Regions from separate parts of the Bradyrhizobium sp. Kon56 genome, predicted to be linked through region 3. Evidence: riboswitches for the same ligand, from Rfam matches in the RefSeq annotation. Region 3 holds a riboswitch; each other region holds the start of a gene.

Region 1 (5,823 bases), on a different contig from region 3:
TTCGTAGAGGCGATCCCTCAGATTGGGATCGCGGAGCCCAATTCCTCGCGGAACGGGGCGCACCTGCCTACGCGCCGGCCGATTTTTGTTCAGCCATGGCTTTTTCGATAGCCGTGAGCGCCGCGGGCGCATTGGCGCCATCAGGGCCGCCGGCCTGCGCCATGTCGGGCCGCCCGCCGCCGCCCTTGCCGCCGAGCGCTTCGGAGGCGACCTTCACCAGATTGACCGCATTGAAACGCGAAGTGAGGTCCGCGGTGACGCCGACCACGACGCCGGCCTTGCCATCCTCGGTGACGCCGACGATAGCGACGACGCCGGAGCCGATCTGCTTCTTGCCGTCGTCGGCAAGGCTCTTGAGATCCTTCATCTCGATGCCCTCGACCGCGCGCGCCATCAGCTTGACGTCGCCGACTTCGCGCACACCTGAGGCCGCGCCGTTGCTCGAAGCTGCACCGCCGCCCATCGCCAGCTTCTTGCGGGCGTCGGAGAGTTCGCGCTCGAGCTTCTTGCGCTCCTCCATCAGAGCGGCAATGCGCGCCGGGACGTCGTCGATCGAGGTGCGCAGCTCGTGGGCCGCGGTCTTCGCCAGCGCCATGGTGTCGTTGGCGTGTTTTCGCGCGTAGTTGCCGGTTAAAGCCTCGATGCGGCGCACGCCGGAGGCGACCGCGCTCTCGCCCGTCAGCGTGATCAGCCCGATGTCGCCGGTCCGCCTGACATGCGTGCCGCCGCAAAGTTCGACCGACCAGCCGAGTGCGTTGGCGCCGCGCTCGCGCGCGGTCCGGCCCATCGAGACGACGCGAACCTCGTCGCCATATTTCTCGCCGAACAGGGCGCGTGCGCCGGCCTCACGGGCCTCGTCCACGCCCATGACGCGGGTCGAGACTTCGTCATTCTCCAGCACCACCTCGTTGGCGATGTCCTCGACGCGCGCGAGCTCCTCCGCCGTGATCGGCTTCGGATGCACGAAGTCGAAACGCAGCCGATCCGGCGCAACCATCGAGCCGCGCTGGGCGATATGGTCGCCGAGCACCTGGCGCAGCGCCTCGTGGATGAGATGGGTCGCCGAATGATGCGCGCGGATCGAAAAGCGCCTGCCGTGATCCACTTCGAGCTGCAGCGCGGTGCCGAGCTTCAGCTCGCCGCTCTCCAATGTGCCGACGTGAACGAAGAAATCACCGAGCTTCTTCTGAGTGTCGGTGACGCGGAACTTGATGCCGCCCTCGCCGGTCAATACGCCGGTGTCACCGACCTGGCCGCCGGACTCCGCGTAGAACGGCGTCTGGTTCAGCACGATCGCCCCTAGCTCGCCGGCCTTGAGGCTCGTGGCTTCCTTGCCGTCCTTGACCAGCGCAGTGACCACGCCTTCAGCGCTCTCGGTCTCGTAGCCCAGGAATTCGGTTGCGCCCAGCTTCTCACGCAGCGGGAACCAGATCGCCTCGGAAGCCGCTTCGCCAGACCCCTTCCAGGATTCGCGCGCCTTGGCCTTCTGACGCTCCATCGCATCGGTGAAGGAGGCCTGGTCGACGCTGATGCCGCGCGACTTCAGTGCGTCCTGCGTCAAATCGAGCGGGAAGCCGTAGGTGTCGTACAGTGTGAAGGCGACGTCGCCGTCGAACATGTCGCCCTTCTTCAAGGACGCGCTCTTCTCGTCGAGAATGGCGAGGCCGCGCGTCAGCGTCTTGCGGAAGCGGGTCTCTTCCAGCCGCAGCGTTTCCTCGATCAAATTTTCCGCGCGCATCAAATCCGGATAGGCCTGGCCCATCTCGCGCACCAGCGCCCAGACCAGGCGATGCATCAGCGGCTCTTGCGCACCGAGCAGCTGCGCATGGCGCATCGCGCGGCGCATGATCCGGCGCAGCACATAGCCGCGGCCCTCGTTCGAGGGCAGCACGCCGTCGGCGACGAGGAAGGCCGACGAACGCAGATGGTCGGCGATGACGCGGAACGAGGCCACGGTCTTCTCGTCCGGTCCGCTTCCGAGAGCAGACGCCGTCGCGTCGATCAAATGACGGAACAGGTCGGTCTCGAACACGCTGTCGACGCCCTGCATGATGCAGGCCATGCGCTCCAGCCCCATGCCGGTGTCGATCGAGGGACGCGGCAGCGCCACGCGCTCCTCCTTCGTCACCTGCTCGTACTGCATGAAGACGAGATTCCAGAATTCGAGGAAGCGATCGCCATCCTCCTCAGGCGAGCCCGGAGGCCCGCCCCAGATGTGCTCGCCGCGATCGATGAAGATCTCCGAGCACGGCCCGCACGGCCCGGTGTCGCCCATCGCCCAGAAATTGTCCGAGGTCGGGATGCGGATGATGCGGTCCTCGGAGAAGCCCGCGATCTTCTTCCACAGCCCGGCCGCCTCGTCGTCGGTGTGGTAGACCGTGACGAGCAGCTTGTCTTTCTTGAGCCCGAATTCCTTCGTGATCAGCGTCCAGGCCAGCTCGATCGCGTGCTCCTTGAAATAGTCGCCGAAGGAGAAGTTGCCGAGCATCTCGAAGAAGGTGAGATGGCGCGCGGTGTAGCCGACATTGTCGAGGTCATTGTGCTTGCCGCCGGCGCGCACGCATTTCTGCGAGGTGGTGGCGCGCTGATAGGGCCGCTTCTCGACGCCGGTGAAGACGTTCTTGAACTGCACCATGCCGGCATTGGTGAACATCAACGTCGGATCGTTGCGCGGCACCAATGGCGAGGACGACACGATCTCGTGGCCGTTCTCGGCAAAGAAATTCAGAAAGGTCGACCTGATCTCGTTGACGCCGCTCATGTTCATCCAATCGGGTGTGCTTGCACCCGCCTTCCAGCCACCCAAACCGCAAGTTTGGGCTGATATCTGCGGGCCAATGCGCTTTTAGACAAGGCCAGCTTGGCTGTCCAGAAACTGTGCAGCCAGATCAAGGCGTTGCCGCAGTCGCGTAATCCGTTGGAAAGCCGCCGATGCCGCGTTGACAGGCTTGGCCGGCCTGTGGTCTTTACCTATCTGTATCGTACGGCCACGTCGGGAGAGACCGGCACTGGTAGCCGGCGCCGAAGGAGCAACCGCCCCGGAAACTCTCAGGCAAAAGGACCGCGTGGCTTTGACAGCATCTGGAAAGAGGCGCCGACGGGCCAAGACCTTTTAAAGGGTAGGTTCGGACAGCGTCCGCCGACGGGATAATACTCTCAGGCACAGCGACAGATGGGGCTTCGACTGGTGTCCACGGGAAATCGTTCCCGGGGAACCGCCGAGGGCCCCCCGATGCTTGCGCGCGACGACAAAGACTCCCTGAAACGCACCCCCCTTTACGACCTGCATGTCTCGCTCGGCGGCAAGATGGTGCCGTTCGCGGGCTATGACATGCCCGTGCAATATCCGGCCGGAGTCCTGAAGGAACACCTTCATACCCGCAACGCAGCCGGCCTGTTCGATGTCTCCCACATGGGCCAGATCGCACTCAGGCCGAAATCCGGCAAGGTCGAGGACGCCGCCCGCGCGCTGGAAGGACTGGTGCCGCAGGATATCTTGGCGATCGCGCCGGGCCGGCAGCGCTACGCCCAGTTCACCAATGCCGAGGGCGGGATTCTGGACGATCTGATGGTCGCCAATTTCGGCGATCACCTCTTCCTGGTCGTCAACGCCGCCTGCAAGGCCGAGGACGAGGCGCATCTGCGCGCGAATCTCTCGGACGACTGCATGATCGATTCGCTTGCCGACCGCGCGCTGATCGCGCTGCAGGGGCCGAAGGCGGAATCGGCGCTGACGAAATTGTGTGCAGAAGCACCCGCCATGAAATTCATGGATTCCGGTCCGCACAAGGTCGCCGGCCTCGACTGCTTCGTCTCGCGCTCCGGCTATACCGGCGAGGACGGCTTCGAGATTTCGGTTCCTGCCGGCGATGCCGAACGGCTCGCCAAGGCCCTGCTGGACAATCCTGACGTCATGCCGATCGGGCTCGGCGCCCGTGACAGCCTGCGGCTCGAGGCCGGGCTTTGTCTTTACGGCCACGACATCGACACCGCGACCACGCCGGTCGAGGCCGCACTGGAATGGTCGGTGCAGAAGAGCCGCCGCACCGGCGGCGCGCGTGCCGGGGGCTTCCCCGGCGCGGCAAAGATTCTCGCCCATTTCGACCATGGCGCATCCCGCCGCCGCGTCGGCCTGCGCACCGAGGGCCGCGCGCCGGTGCGCGAAGGCGCGCTGCTGTTTGCGGATGCGACCTCCGCCGAGCCGATCGGAAAGGTCACCTCGGGCGGTTTCAGCCCGAGCCTGAATGCGCCGGTCGCGATGGGCTATGTGCCCACCGCATCGAGCGCGATCGACACAAAACTCTTCGCCGAGGTGCGCGGCCAGCGCCTGGCCGTGCAAATCGCCGCCATGCCCTTCGTGAAAAACACCTACAAACGCTGAGGACCGAGAAAATGACCACGACGCTGTACACCTCCGACCACGAATGGCTCGCGATCGACGGCGATGTCGCCACCGTCGGCATCACCGACTACGCGCAATCGCAGCTTGGCGACGTCGTGTTCGTCGAATTGCCCAAGCTCGGCCGCACGCTGAAGAAGGCCGAACCCGCCGCGGTCGTGGAATCGGTGAAGGCCGCATCGGACGTCTACGCGCCGGTGACGGGCGAAGTGCTCGAGACCAACGCCGCGCTCGCCGCCGAGCCCGCACTGGTGAACTCGGATGCGCAAGGCGCGGCCTGGTTCTTCAAGATCAAGATTGCCGACAAGAGCGAGCTCGGCGGTCTGATGGACGAAGCCGCCTACAAGGCCCACACGGCGTGAGATGATGCGAACTCTGACCTCATATTCGGTGTCATCGTCCGCGAAGGCGGACGATCCAGTACGCCGCGGCCAATCGGCCCTAGCCGAAGCGGCTGCGTTTACTGGATGCCCCGCCTTCGCGGGGCATGACGGCGACAAGAACATCTGAAGCGAGGACCCATGATGACCGCGCACCGCAAATCCAACGGCGACACCACCAGCTTCGTTCGCCGCCACATCGGCCCCTCCGCGCGCGACGTCACCGCGATGCTCGAGGCCGTCGGCGCGAACAGCGTCGATACGCTGATGGCGCAGACGCTGCCGGCCTCGATCCGGCAGGCCGTCCCACTCGATCTCGGCAAGCCGCTCAGCGAGACCGAAGCGATCGCGCATATGGGCGAACTCGCCGCCCAGAACCAGGTCTTCACCTCGCTGATCGGCCAAGGCTATTCCGGCACGATCCTGCCCGCGGTAATCCAGCGCAACATTTTGGAGAACCCGGCCTGGTACACGGCCTACACGCCCTACCAGCCTGAAATCAGCCAGGGCCGGCTCGAGGCGCTGCTCAACTTCCAGACCATGATCTGCGACCTCACCGGGCTCGACGTCGCCAACGCCTCGCTGCTCGACGAGGCTACCGCTGCCGCCGAAGCGATGGCGCTCGCGGAGCGGCACTCACGGGTCGAAGCAAAGGCCTTCTTCGTCGACAAGGACGTGCATCCGCAGACGCTCGCCGTGATGCGCACCCGCGCGGAGCCGCTGGGCTGGACCCTGGTCGTGGGCGATCCCCTCACCGATCTCGACAAGACCGACGTGCTTGGTGCACTGCTGCAATACCCGGGCAGTTCAGGCGCTGTGCGCGACCTCAGGCCCGCGATCGCCAGCCTGAAGGCCAAGGGCGCACTCGCGATCATCGCCGCCGATCTGCTGGCGCTGACACTGCTCGCCTCGCCCGGCGAGCTCGGCGCGGACATCGCCATCGGCTCGGCGCAACGTTTTGGCGTGCCGATGGGTTATGGCGGGCCGCACGCGGCCTATATGGCGGTGCGCGATGCGCTCAAGCGCTCGCTGCCCGGCCGCATC
Region 2 (5,823 bases), on a different contig from region 3:
TCGGAGGAGATCGCGCGCGACTAACGGCATTAGCGCGATGATTGCGCCGCCGATCACGCCCGTGATCATGGAGCGGATCAGAACAATTTTGATCGGGGGCGAATTAGCGATATAGCGGACCCCCGAAACGATGGCACGATTTAGCTTTTCGGGGGGAAGATACGAGGGCTCGGAAATTCGCTTCCACAAGAATAGCGCAATAAGCAGCGGCAGATATAGCAACGCGTTCAACGCGAAGGAAGCTACTGCGCCCGCTGTCGCAACCACAATGCCGCCGATCGCTGGTCCCAGGCTGCGCGCGATATTGTAGCTGATGCTGTTCAGCGCGACCGCCGCTGGAAGTGCTTCCGCTGGCACCTGCTCGCTAACGGAGGACTGCCAAGCAGGATCCATCAGGGCCACGCCGCTGCCGATTACGAAACACAGTATCAGTAACAGGTCCGGCGTGACCAGGCCGCGCCAGGCAAGTGTCGTCAGCGCGGTCGCACCAGCGAGCAAGATGCCGAGAGAGACGAGCATCACGATGCGCCGGTCATACATGTCAGCAATGGCGCCGGCTGGCATCGAGATCAGCATAACGGGCAGCAACAACGCGGTCTGGACTAGCGCAACTTTGTCGGCGGACGATGTCATCTGAGTCATCGCCCACGCCGCGCCGACGCTCCGAATCAGGGCGCCCAGATTCGTAAGCAGACTTGCGAGCCAGATACGCCGGAAAGTGATGTGGCGGAACGGCGCAGTGATGCCTTCAGCGCTGAACGTCCGAGACTTGGGAGAATAAGTCATCTCGCTTGCTGCGTTGCCTCCGATGAATTGAAGAGAGACTCCGAGAATCGGCTGCTGAACGGGTGAGCGGCCCTGTCTGATGTGTGCCGCATCTGTGTGCGAAAAGCCTTAAGAGAGCCAACCTTGCTCCGAGATTTCGCTGTGGTGTTGTCCAGCTTGGTGCGAGCGAATCTGATTCTTGCCCTGCAAGCGTGAGCGTCAACGACACCGCCCCTTGCCTAGTCACTCCGTGCGACATGCCAGCGGCTTCGGCCAGATGTGGCACGCACTTAATGGCGCCAGAGGCTGCATTCTCTGGGATAGGTATTGATCCCGAATAGTGGATTTTATCGTGGCCGGCTGTGGGAAGCGAGCTGCTGCGTTAGCCGGGCCGCGGATGAACCGCCGCCGATTTCTTGAGATTCGCATGGTCTCGTCAGAGTGGAAAGGCAGCAACAATTGAACGCATGCAGGCGGACGTCCTACCCGCTAAACCGATCTGCAAAAGGTTCACTAGCCGATACACTACAAGATCGATATGGCAGTTTGCAGCATTTTCCGCGCATTGAGCGATGAAAAAGCGCGCTATGCGAGGTCCCTCTGTTCGGTAAACGGTTGCCAGGTCCTCCGCGATCGAGTTAGTCAGCTCGCTCGCGCCACAAGGCTCAAGCGATAGACAACCAGCGCCGCGAATCTGGGTGAGAAGCTGCTGGAGTTGGGAATTGCACCTCTTGCGCAAATGTCTGCGCTCGCTTCGTAGCGTACCCGGCGGCAGTGCGCTTACCTGATCTGGCGATGGACAAACGAGGACAAGCAGATTCGCTTGGCGAGATACGCTTCAATCCTCGGATGGAGCCTCGATTGGAATAGCAAAGCCGGCTTTTACCCGGTCCATTACCACCATCGTCTTGAAGCCTTTGATATCAGGGTTCTCACGGAAGAATCGCCGGGTGAACTGCTCATAGTCGTCCATGGTGCGTGCGGTAATGTACAAGACAAAGTCAGCATCGCCTGTAACGTAAAACCCATTGACGACTTCAACTGACGATTTGATAGCCTTTTTGAATCTGTCAATTATGTCCGAGCGCTCGCGCTCCAAGGTCACCAGCACAAGCATCTGAATAGGTCGCCCTACCGCCTTCGCCGAGACGATGGAAACGTCGGCCTCGATGATGCCGTCCGAGCGAAGCCTCTTTAGTCTGCGTTGACACGCGGTAGCAGAAAGCCCGGCCAGTTCGCCAATCGCCTCGGATGTCAAACGGTTATTCTTTTGCACAATCTCGAGGATGTGAGCGTCGATTCGGTCGTATTGCATAACCGGCTCCGGGCTTGAGAGGAAATTCTGCAACGAGTCGGTGCCTAGCGCAGAAAAACGTCTCGAAGTTGGGAAATCTCTTCGAAAAACATCATTACGACACCAGTATCGTCGATCCGTCGGCAATTTCAACAAATATGCGCTGCGTGACTTGCAAAATGATCTTTGAAAGGCCGCGGTCCTGCTACTCCGACGCACCGCGAAGATCACAGCTTGGGAGCGGCGAAATAGAAATAAGAGTTGCCGTCGATCCGCTGGCGTTCGGTGCCGGTATGACGTCGGCCCTCGAGTGTGATGGGCCCCTTTGTCGATAACAACAAGGTCGTTGGCTGGGGATATTTTTCTGCTCGGTCATGCAGAGATCCGCTACTCTCTTGCCTGGCATTAATCCGTAAGCAGTTATACGGATGATGATTGCGTCACATGGAGGCTGTTGAAGGCGACGGCGCCAAGTGGCTCATCGAGGTCTTCGTCTGAGCAATTAAGCTCTCGGGTCGTAAGCCGGTGAGGGTAACGTGTTCGTAGGATAATACTGCAAGATCCTGCTGTGGCGCTGTCAAGCGATATGCCCCCGGCTTTGATGCCGCCAGGAGCATAGTTTTGCGAGCTGGATAAGGCTAAACGCCTATGAGGCCACGGATCGGCTCAGCCGAGTTTTACTATCATCTGTTGCAATGACGTCCGCGACCATCTCAGCTGTGACAGCGGATAATGTCCAGCCGAGGTGACCATGACCGGTGTTGTAGAAGATATTCGGCCTTTTACCTCGGCCGACCCTCGGCATCATGCTAGGTGTCATAGGACGCAAGCCTGCCCATGGCACCACCTGCGCGGTGGACACATCCGGAAAAGACCGCTCTACCCAGCGCACCAGAGGCTTAATTCGGTCCCAGCGGATGTCGCGGTTCTCGCCGTTGAACTCCGCGGTCCCAGCGACACGGAAGCGATCTTCTCCTAACCGGCTGGTCACGATCTTGGTGGCCTCGTCGAGCAGGCTGACACGGGGCGCAGCCTTTTGGCTCGTTTCATCCCCGAGCTCGACCGTGATGGAGTATCCCTTGACGGGATAAATGTTTATCTTGTCCCCCAGCATTGAAGCAATGCGTCGGCTGCCGACCCCAGCGCAGACCACCGCTCTTTCAGCTTTAAGTTCCTCCTTCAGAGGGCCTCCTTCCCATCGTACGACCACACCGTCTCGATCAGCTTGCATGCCGCAGATCTCTGCACCAAAGACGAAGCGTACGCCCCTTCGCTCGCAAGCCGCAGCGAGACCACGCGTGAACTTGTGAATGTCGCCCGTTGAGTCAGATGGGGTAAAGAAACCACCGTAATACTGATCACGCAGCGCTGGCTCTATCGCGAGCATTTCGGAGGGCGTCACGGGGCGACGATCCAATCCGCCCTGGAGCAGCAACTGATTCACGCGAGAAGCCGTATCGAAGTCGGCCTTACTCGAATAAACGTGTAATATTCCTCGCCGCTCCAAGTCGAAAGCGATGCTCTCCCGATCGGCAAGCTCAAACAGATGTTGCCGCGCCGCTATCGCCAGCTTTGTCGTTTCGATCGTATTGCGACGGTAATGCCGAATCTGGCCTACGAACTCCGCGAGCCAAGTATATTTGTGAAAACTGGGACTTGGGTTCAGCAGCAATGGTGCGTCCTTGCGCAGCATCCACCTCAAGCCTTTTACGATCGTTGCGGCGTTATTCCAGACTTCGGCATTGCTTGCCGATAATTGACCGCCATTGGCAAACGAAGTGTCCATCGCGGGATAACGCTGGCGGTCAAAGACACTGACCGAATAGCCGCGGCAGGCCAAGGCATAGGCCGTTGTAACTCCGGTGATACCGGATCCGATAATGATGATCGTGCTCATCGTATGCTCCAAGACAGGGATGAATGAACGGTGAAATGGCTTTCGCCATCACTCCGTCCCCAAATCTGTCCGTGCACCTGAGAGCTTTCTCCGCAATCCTAGTGGATAACGGTCCCCTTCGGTGGGTGCCGACTGGCACCTCTCTCCAGATCGTCCTCGGTGTGCGGTCCTGGGCCTGAGAGTTTCCTTGGGGGGTTGCTCCGTCGGCGGCGATGTGCCTGTCGGCTCATCGCACTCTCCCGCACACCATCGTCAGACACGATAACAGTCTCAGACGTACTCACTACATGTCAAGCCATGACGCATCGTTGAAGCTCGAGATTCGGCGGCGTAGGCGATGCTCGATAATGTTGCTCTTCCAACCGTCCGATCACCAGCTGGTTTGCCGCTAAGATCGCTGTGGTGGCCTAGCATGTACGATCGTATCCGCTGGATGTCTCACCGGTTTTGAACAAGCTGTTGCTGCAGAACGCAGCAAAACTGCGATCTTAACAAAAAAACGCACAATGTGAGCGTGGGGCAGCTCTAATAAATACATGGTGATGTAGGACTCTCCAAAAGCTGTGCGCGGCATGCATCTCTTTCAACGTCGAGTCAAAATGGACGGCTGCACCCCTGACTCGCTTGCTCTGCTCGACCGAGGGTTCTGCAGCGTTCTGGCGTCGACGTTTCTCGCGTCTGGCGATAGAATTGAGTCTGGCTTGGCGCGCGACGAACTGAGGTTCTCTGCTAGTTCGGCGATCAACTCCCGCGATCTCCAAGTTGTGCGATTTCACGGCGCTGCTTCGCCAAAGACGCCAGCCGATCACAAGACTCAGCTCGCGCGTGGCGCCATTCTGAGGCTGTTCGGGCCGGGGTTGATCGGCTCTCAAGCGCCTGGTCGCGCCTTGCGAACTACGATCTCAGCTCAAATAGCATGCTGTTTTCATATGAAGCCCAAAAGATGCGGGCGCCGAGTTGAGGATAGATGTCGTACGCTTTCGATCTGCGTTGAACTCGATGGAGAATCGCGGTGAGACATGCCGTCTTCGTCTTCTGCGTCGATCACGAAAGGGATCCGGTTGCGGGTCACGTTCTGGATGCCCTCAAGGCCGAATGCACCCTTGTTCGAACGGGTTTAGAGCTCGATGGGCACTCCGTACTCGAGGTTCCTGGCTTGCATGGCGCCAGGATTTCGATCGTGCCCACTAACGAGGTCGTAAGTAACGACTATGGGCGCTACGCGCCAATCTTGAATGAACGCTTCGGTGACGCCAACGTTATTGGAATCGTGAATTGGCACGAGGGGGCCAATGCACAAAACGCAATCTTCTCGGTTCAAACGACCGGCGACCTGGCGACGGGGACTTTCAGCGCAGTCGACCCCCGGATTACTCGGGGCCTTCTTCTAGCCATCGAAGCCGAGCGCGTCACGTCGGGTCTTGCCGACTTTCGCACTTACCTGGAAGCGACTCATTGGTCGGGCGTCAAGGCGGGTGATGCTGGTACCCGTCTCGCTGACTTGCGGCCTTCTGCAATCGATATCGAGATCGGAAGCTCGCCAGCAGATTGGACTAATTCTCGTGCCGCTCGGGTGCTGGCGCGTTCGCTATTGCGAACGTTCGATCGCATGGACGAAGCGGTAACCTCCGTCCTTTGCATCGGTGGCGTTCACTTCGAACCAAGCTTTACGAGCGCCATATTGCAGGCACAAGACGAACCCCCGATAGCAGCAAGTCATGTCCTACCAAACCATTGGCTAGTGTCGGGCGGCTATGACCAGGAAAGTCGCTTGGTCGATCTAAGAGCTTGCGTGCATTCGATCGTGGGTGGGATTCAAGGCATCGTGTACCACGATAAGCTGAAAGCTCCTTTCAAAGGTGTTGCT
Region 3 (5,823 bases):
TAAATAATATAGTGGCTGATAAGCAGAAATCCTGCGTCTCCCCGTCAAGCCTTGAAGCATTACCTCTTCCTATCCAACGGTGATCGAAGAAAGGCGCCAAAGCTCCCTCCCCCACTATCCCCATTCCAGCTCTATTGCTGGTTGGCTTCACAACGCGACTGTCATCTAGCTCTAGTGGCCGATGAGCGCACGGGCGCGCAAGGCGGCGCGGTGCCGAATTCGCATCAGCGAGATCCAGAGCTGTGCATGAAGGACATTGAGTCGGTGAGGATAGCGGGCTCTATGCGTACGCGCTTAGTGCGGCCTAAGCCATGTCCTCGAACGAGGTCACCTCCTGATCGAATACGGAGCAGTATCGAAGAAACGCTCAACGCAGTGCGGCCTCACTGTGTCAACGAAGGGTGCGGCGTCAAAGCGCCTGCGGTCGCTTCGAATGCACCCGACACCGACATGCGAAATTGCCCGATATCAACCAGATTCGGAGCCGCGAATTTCCTTCTATGCTGAGGGCGCCAGAGCCGAAATGCGAAGAGCTCGCCGCCTGGCCGCGTTCCTTTTGTACGAAAGCTTCACGTTTCGGACGGAGAATTTAGACTAGGCGAGATGCCAGATCCGAGGAATGCGGCTCGTTGGGCTTCTAACATCCAACGTGACCAGGTTCAGTGGGCCGGCCGTGCCGATCCTCGACATCTTGATGGAGCACCATGTCCGCGATCCTTTTGTCCCAAAGCAAGAACTTATTCCTTGTCTCAATCCCTCCTATTTCCAATGACTCCGATGAAAGAGCCCTCACCCCCGCTTTCGGCAATCGATCAGCATCACATCGGTCAACGGCGCTACCCTCATGGGGTCGCCTTCATGGATGGGCAGTACCTTCCGATGTCCGAGGCCAAGATCTCTGTGCTCGATTGGGGTCTCCTCCACTCGGACGCGACCTACGAAAACGTGCACGTGTGGAACGGCCGGTTTTTCGGTTGGATCTGCACCTTGACCGATTTCCGGCAGGCGTCGAACGTCTTCGAATGAAGCTGCCCTACAATCGCGAGACAATTGCTTCGATCCCCAAGCAGTGTGTCGCTATTGTCGGGTCATAAATCGGCTTACGTTGAGATGATCTGCACGCGCGGTTCATCGCCGACATTCAGCCGCGATCCCCACCTTGCAGAGAACCGGTTTATCGCGTTTGCGGTAGCTTATGGTTCAGTTGCCAAAAGGAACAACTGGAAAGAGGTTTGCGCGTCGCGATTAGCGAGAGTGTCCGCATCCCGCCGGGTTCAGTCGATCCCACGATCAAGAACTATCATGGGCTTGATCTCGTAAAGGGTCTTTTCGATGCCTACGACGAGACGGCGCTGATCCTAGATACGAACGGGCATATCGCCGAGGGTCCAGGCTTCAACGTGTTGGTAAAGGACGGATCGTTGAGAACGCCGGCTCTTGGCGTGTTACCGGGTATTGCGCGTCGGACCGTGTTCGATCTTTGTGCTGAGATTGGCCTCGCCGCCACTGCTGCTGACATCAGTCGTGACGATATCAAGAAGGCTGACGAGGTGTTCATTACCTCTACTGCCGGCGGCATTGTGCCAGTGACGCGCATCGACGACACGACGATCTCCAAAGGCCAGGTCGGGCCCATCACCCTCCAGCTTACAGATCTTTCTTTGCCAAAGCACGCGGATCCCGCATGGTCGACTGCTATCATTTAACCATGATCGGAAATGAACCATGCGCTCGCAAATTGGTCAGCGACTTCGTGACATCGAAAGCTCCAGAAAGTCGAGCAAGAGATCGCCTCGCCTCAGTCGACGCATATACACCTGCGCGCACTTGGCGAGCGCGAGCTCCTGAACATGTGCGCCAACAATTATCTCGGTCTGGCCAATCACCCGGCCCTGGTGCGAGCCGCGCATACAGGTCTCGAACGGCAGGCTTTGGAATGTTGTCCGTGCGATTCAGTTGCGGAACGCTCTCCGTTCACCGAGCGCTTGAAAACAGGCTTTCCAACTACCTTCGGGGGGAAGATACGATCCTAATCGGGTCGTGCTTCGATGCGAACGCCGGGCTATTTGAAGCCTTGCTCGAAGCTGCCGATGCGGTAATCAGCGACCGCCTGAAATCGAGCGAATTGAAAATCGAGGCAGCGGATCGCCGGACCAGCAGCGAACTTAACCTGCCCGCGCGACGAACAAGAGCGAATCCTGCCGCCATAAGCCAGAGGCGTCGACGCAAGTGGCGTGAAGAGCCCCTCATCGAGCAGAGCGACCGCGTCAGGCGTGCAGGCCTCCATTTTGGCTCGACTTTGAAAGAGATGCATGCCAAGCACAGCTTTGTAGGGTCCTACACCACCGCAGATTTATTAGAGCGTCGCCACGCAAACCTTGTGCGTTCTTTTGAGGATCACGCAGTATTTCTGCGCTGGCTGCCGATAGCTCGCTGGAAACCAATGGGACATCCAGCGAATGCAATCATCAAAAAAGCGAGATCAGCATAGTACTAGGCAACAAACCACCTGCTAAGCTGGGTGGGGAGCTAGGGCAAACATCGAGTTGTCGCTTACGCCGCCGATTTTGGGTCCGACGATTCATCGCGGCTTGACAGGTAGTGAGTACGACTGAGAGTGTTATCGTGTCTGATGATTGTGTGCGGGAGAGCGCGATAAGCCTGCAAAGGCGTATCACCGCCGACGGAGCAACTCCCCAAGGAACTCTCAGGCCCATGACCGCACACCGAGGACGATCTGGAGAGAGGTGTCGGTCAGCCCCCACCGAAGGGGACCGTGATCCACGACGATCGCGGACAAAGCTCTCAGGTGCACGGACAGATTTGGGGACGGAGACATGGCGAAGCCATTCACCGTTCGTTCAATCCTGTCTTGGAGCATACGATGAGCACGATCATCATAATCGGGTCCGGTATCACCGGAGTTACAACTGCCCATGCCCTGGCCCGCCGCGGCTATTCGGTTACAGTCTTTGATCGCCAGCGCTATCCGGCGATGGACACTTCGTTTGCGAACGGCGGCCAATTATCGGCAAGCAATGCGGAGGTCTGGAAATAACGTCGCAACGATCGTAAAAGGCTTGAGGTGGCTGCTGCGCAAAGATGCACCATTGTTGCTGAACCCAAGCCCCAGTTTTCACAGCTATACTTGGCTGGCAGAGTTCGTAAGCCAGATTCGAAACTACCGCCAGCACAACACGATCGAAACGACGAAGCTAGCGATAGCCGCTCGCAAGCATCTTTTTGAGCTAGCCGATCAGGAGAGCATCGATTTCGACTTGGAGCGGCGAGGAATTTTGCACGTTTATTCGAGCAAACCCGAGTTCGATGCGGCCTCTCGCGTGAATCAGTTGCTGCTCAAGGGCGGATTGGATCGCCGTCCCGTGACGCCTTCTGAGATGCTTACAATAGAGCCAGCTCTGCGCGATCAGTATTATGGTGGCTTCTTTACCCCGTCTGACTCAACCGGCGACATTCACAAGTTCACGCGCGGCCTCGCTGCGGCTTGCGAGCGAGGAGGCGTACGCTTCGTCTTTGATGCAGAGGTCTGCGGCATGCGGTCCGACCGAGACGATGTGGTCGTACACTGGAAACGAGGTTCGCAAGGAAGAACTCAATGCCGAACGCGCAGTGGTCTGCGAAGGAGTCGGCAGCCGCCGCATTGCTTCAATGCTGGGGGACAACATACATTTATCCCGTCAAGGGTAAGCGCTCATTTTCCCGCACGTTGGCGGCCCTTGCAACAGCTGATCGCTTTCAGACGGACGGATCGGGTCAGGCTGCGGCGGCGTCGAGGAAGTTGAAGGGCAGGAGATCGTCGATAGCTGCGTTCTCGGGGCGCTGAGGCAGTTCCGTAAGGACGTGGCGCAACCACGCTAACGGCTCAACGCCACAAGCGCGGCAGGTCAGCACTAAGCTTAGACGATGGCGCTGGCCTTGGCTCCGTCGACGGTATCGCTGAACAACCAACTCTTGCTGCCAGTTGCAAAAACCCTGATGTCGCGCTCCAGAAGATTATTGTCGATCGGCATGCTGCCGTCCCCGGTGTAGCGCGTCAGATAATCCCACTGGTTCAGTGTGTAGGACACAGCGTCGCCGAGCTTGCTGTCAGGCAAGACCTTCGGGGCGATTTCAGTGAGCCATACCTTGAGAGCATTGAGGATGGGGACACTATGTTGCTGGCGGAAGCGGCGAATGCATTCGGCCTGTGTTTCACCCTTCTCCGGTATTTCGTCCCGCGCCTGCCTTTCAACCCGGTAGAGCTGTTCGAAGAACCGGAGCGCCTGTTCCGGCGGCCCGCCACCCTTTTTTCTCGCTTTGAGTGCGTCGACGAAGCGCCGCTTGGAATGGGCCATGCATCCAAAGATGGGTGGCCCCCGCCAGTGTAGCCATCGCTCATCAATATCCCGCGGTAATCGCCGAGGAAGCCTGCGGGTGTATCTGGCCGCGGCCCGGCTGATATTCGAGCAGCACGATCGGCTCGTCACTGTCCTCGCCGCTCCGGTAAGCCCACATATTGACGTGCTGGCGGCCTCTCTGTCCATTTCCTTCAGCACCTGGACCGTGGTCTCGTCACCATGGATGAGGGGCTGCGATCTGAGCCGTAGCTTCAGCGCGTCATAGATGCGGGAGAGATGTTTTTCGCTCGAGCCGATCACCCAGTGGCCCAGAGCGCCTCGGCTGACACGAACGCCGGCGCGCTCGAATGCCTGCGCCAGGCGGTAGAGCGGTGTGCCGTCGACATACTTATGAACGAGCGCGAAAGCCAGCGTCGAGGCCGTAGCGATGCTGCCTGGCAAAGGTTGCGTGGGTATTGGCGCGATCACGACCGGCGTGTTGATCCCGGTGCGGTCGCAATGACGGCAGGCATATTTGAACCGCACATTCTGCAGGACCTTCGCCTTCACCTCGATATGAAGTTGCTCGGTAACGGTCTCGCCCATGCGATGCATCTGGTGACGGCAGCAAGGACAAGCCTTCTGGGCGTCGGGAAGGTCATACTCGACACGCTCGCGCGGCAGGTTTTCCGGCAAGGCCTTGCGGCCGCGCTTCTTTCCCGTCGCCCCTTCGCTCGCCGGCAAGCCCGTGTCCGGCAGGACAACGACATCGCCATCTTCGCTGTCGGCGTCGTCCTTATCCGCGGCCTGTTCGGCTTCATTGAAGAGGCGGTCAATGTGCTTCTCGCCCTTCGGCGCAAAACGATACAGCCGCGCAAGGGCCAACTCTTCCTCAAGTTTAACGACCCGTTCGGCGAGTTGACGGTTCTCCGCCTGCAGCGCAGCAATGCGCGCCATCAACTCTTCAACAGTCAGTTCGCCGGGTCGATTCATCAGATTCTTGAATCGAAAGCATGTCGCCGCGTCAACCGCACAATTCGGGAGCCGTCAGCCTGCGACCTGATATTGCCGCACTGGATGGCGGACCATTGCGTCAATATCGATGCCGTCGAGAATCCAGTGCAATTGCTCGGTCGTAAGCTGGACGACCGTAGCCTCCCGGCGCGGCCACCTGAACCTGTCCTCGGTCAGCCGCTTCCGGACCAGCACAAAGCCCGACCGATCGAAGACAGCAGCTTCATCCGGTCGCAACGGCGATTGCAGAACGCAAAAACCGCCGGAGCAAACGGATCGAGCGCCATCGTCTCCTGCACCAGAACCGCAAGGCTGTTGATGCCGGCTCGGAAGTCGATCGGCTCGCGGTGCAGATAGACTTGCAGGTCAGCGACCAGTGTGAACATGACACAGCGCTCCGATTACGGCTGCCAACGCATCCACATCACCGCAATCCAGCGTCAACTTCACGCCGTTTGGCAGCGACGCGCTC

What was found. Region 3 has a riboswitch for glycine ahead of AC0L3B_RS37125 (FAD-dependent oxidoreductase). Riboswitches for the same ligand answer to the same signal wherever they lie in the genome.
Region 1: linked by a shared signal. The riboswitch ahead of gcvT (glycine cleavage system aminomethyltransferase GcvT) and the one ahead of AC0L3B_RS37125 (FAD-dependent oxidoreductase) in region 3 are both predicted to bind glycine.
Region 2: linked by a shared signal. The riboswitch ahead of AC0L3B_RS33745 (D-amino acid dehydrogenase) and the one ahead of AC0L3B_RS37125 (FAD-dependent oxidoreductase) in region 3 are both predicted to bind glycine.

What each region holds. Positions count from the first base shown of each region.
Region 1 covers NZ_JBVVOU010000007.1:69,915-75,737, reverse strand. Annotated here, with positions in the region: gene AC0L3B_RS13440 (cyclic nucleotide-gated ion channel) at 1-63, opposite strand, end outside; gene alaS (alanine--tRNA ligase) at 68-2,761, opposite strand; glycine riboswitch at 2,984-3,073, shown strand; gene gcvT (glycine cleavage system aminomethyltransferase GcvT) at 3,233-4,381, shown strand; gene gcvH (glycine cleavage system protein GcvH) at 4,393-4,761, shown strand; gene gcvP (aminomethyl-transferring glycine dehydrogenase) at 4,924-5,823, shown strand, end outside.
Region 2 covers NZ_JBVVOU010000036.1:24,572-30,394, reverse strand. Annotated here, with positions in the region: gene AC0L3B_RS33755 (MFS transporter) at 1-786, opposite strand, end outside; gene AC0L3B_RS33750 (Lrp/AsnC family transcriptional regulator) at 1,604-2,080, opposite strand; gene AC0L3B_RS33745 (D-amino acid dehydrogenase) at 2,706-3,956, opposite strand; glycine riboswitch at 4,020-4,107, opposite strand; glycine riboswitch at 4,111-4,208, opposite strand; gene AC0L3B_RS33740 (D-aminoacyl-tRNA deacylase) at 4,969-5,823, shown strand, end outside.
Region 3 covers NZ_JBVVOU010000062.1:835-6,657, reverse strand. Annotated here, with positions in the region: gene AC0L3B_RS37135 (aminotransferase class IV) at 1,233-1,706, shown strand; gene AC0L3B_RS37130 (hypothetical protein) at 1,937-2,491, shown strand; glycine riboswitch at 2,634-2,732, shown strand; glycine riboswitch at 2,736-2,823, shown strand; partial or broken gene AC0L3B_RS37125 (FAD-dependent oxidoreductase) at 2,885-3,706, shown strand; partial or broken gene tnpC (IS66 family transposase) at 3,775-5,330, opposite strand; partial or broken gene tnpB (IS66 family insertion sequence element accessory protein TnpB) at 5,385-5,737, opposite strand; gene tnpA (IS66-like element accessory protein TnpA) at 5,718-5,823, opposite strand, start outside.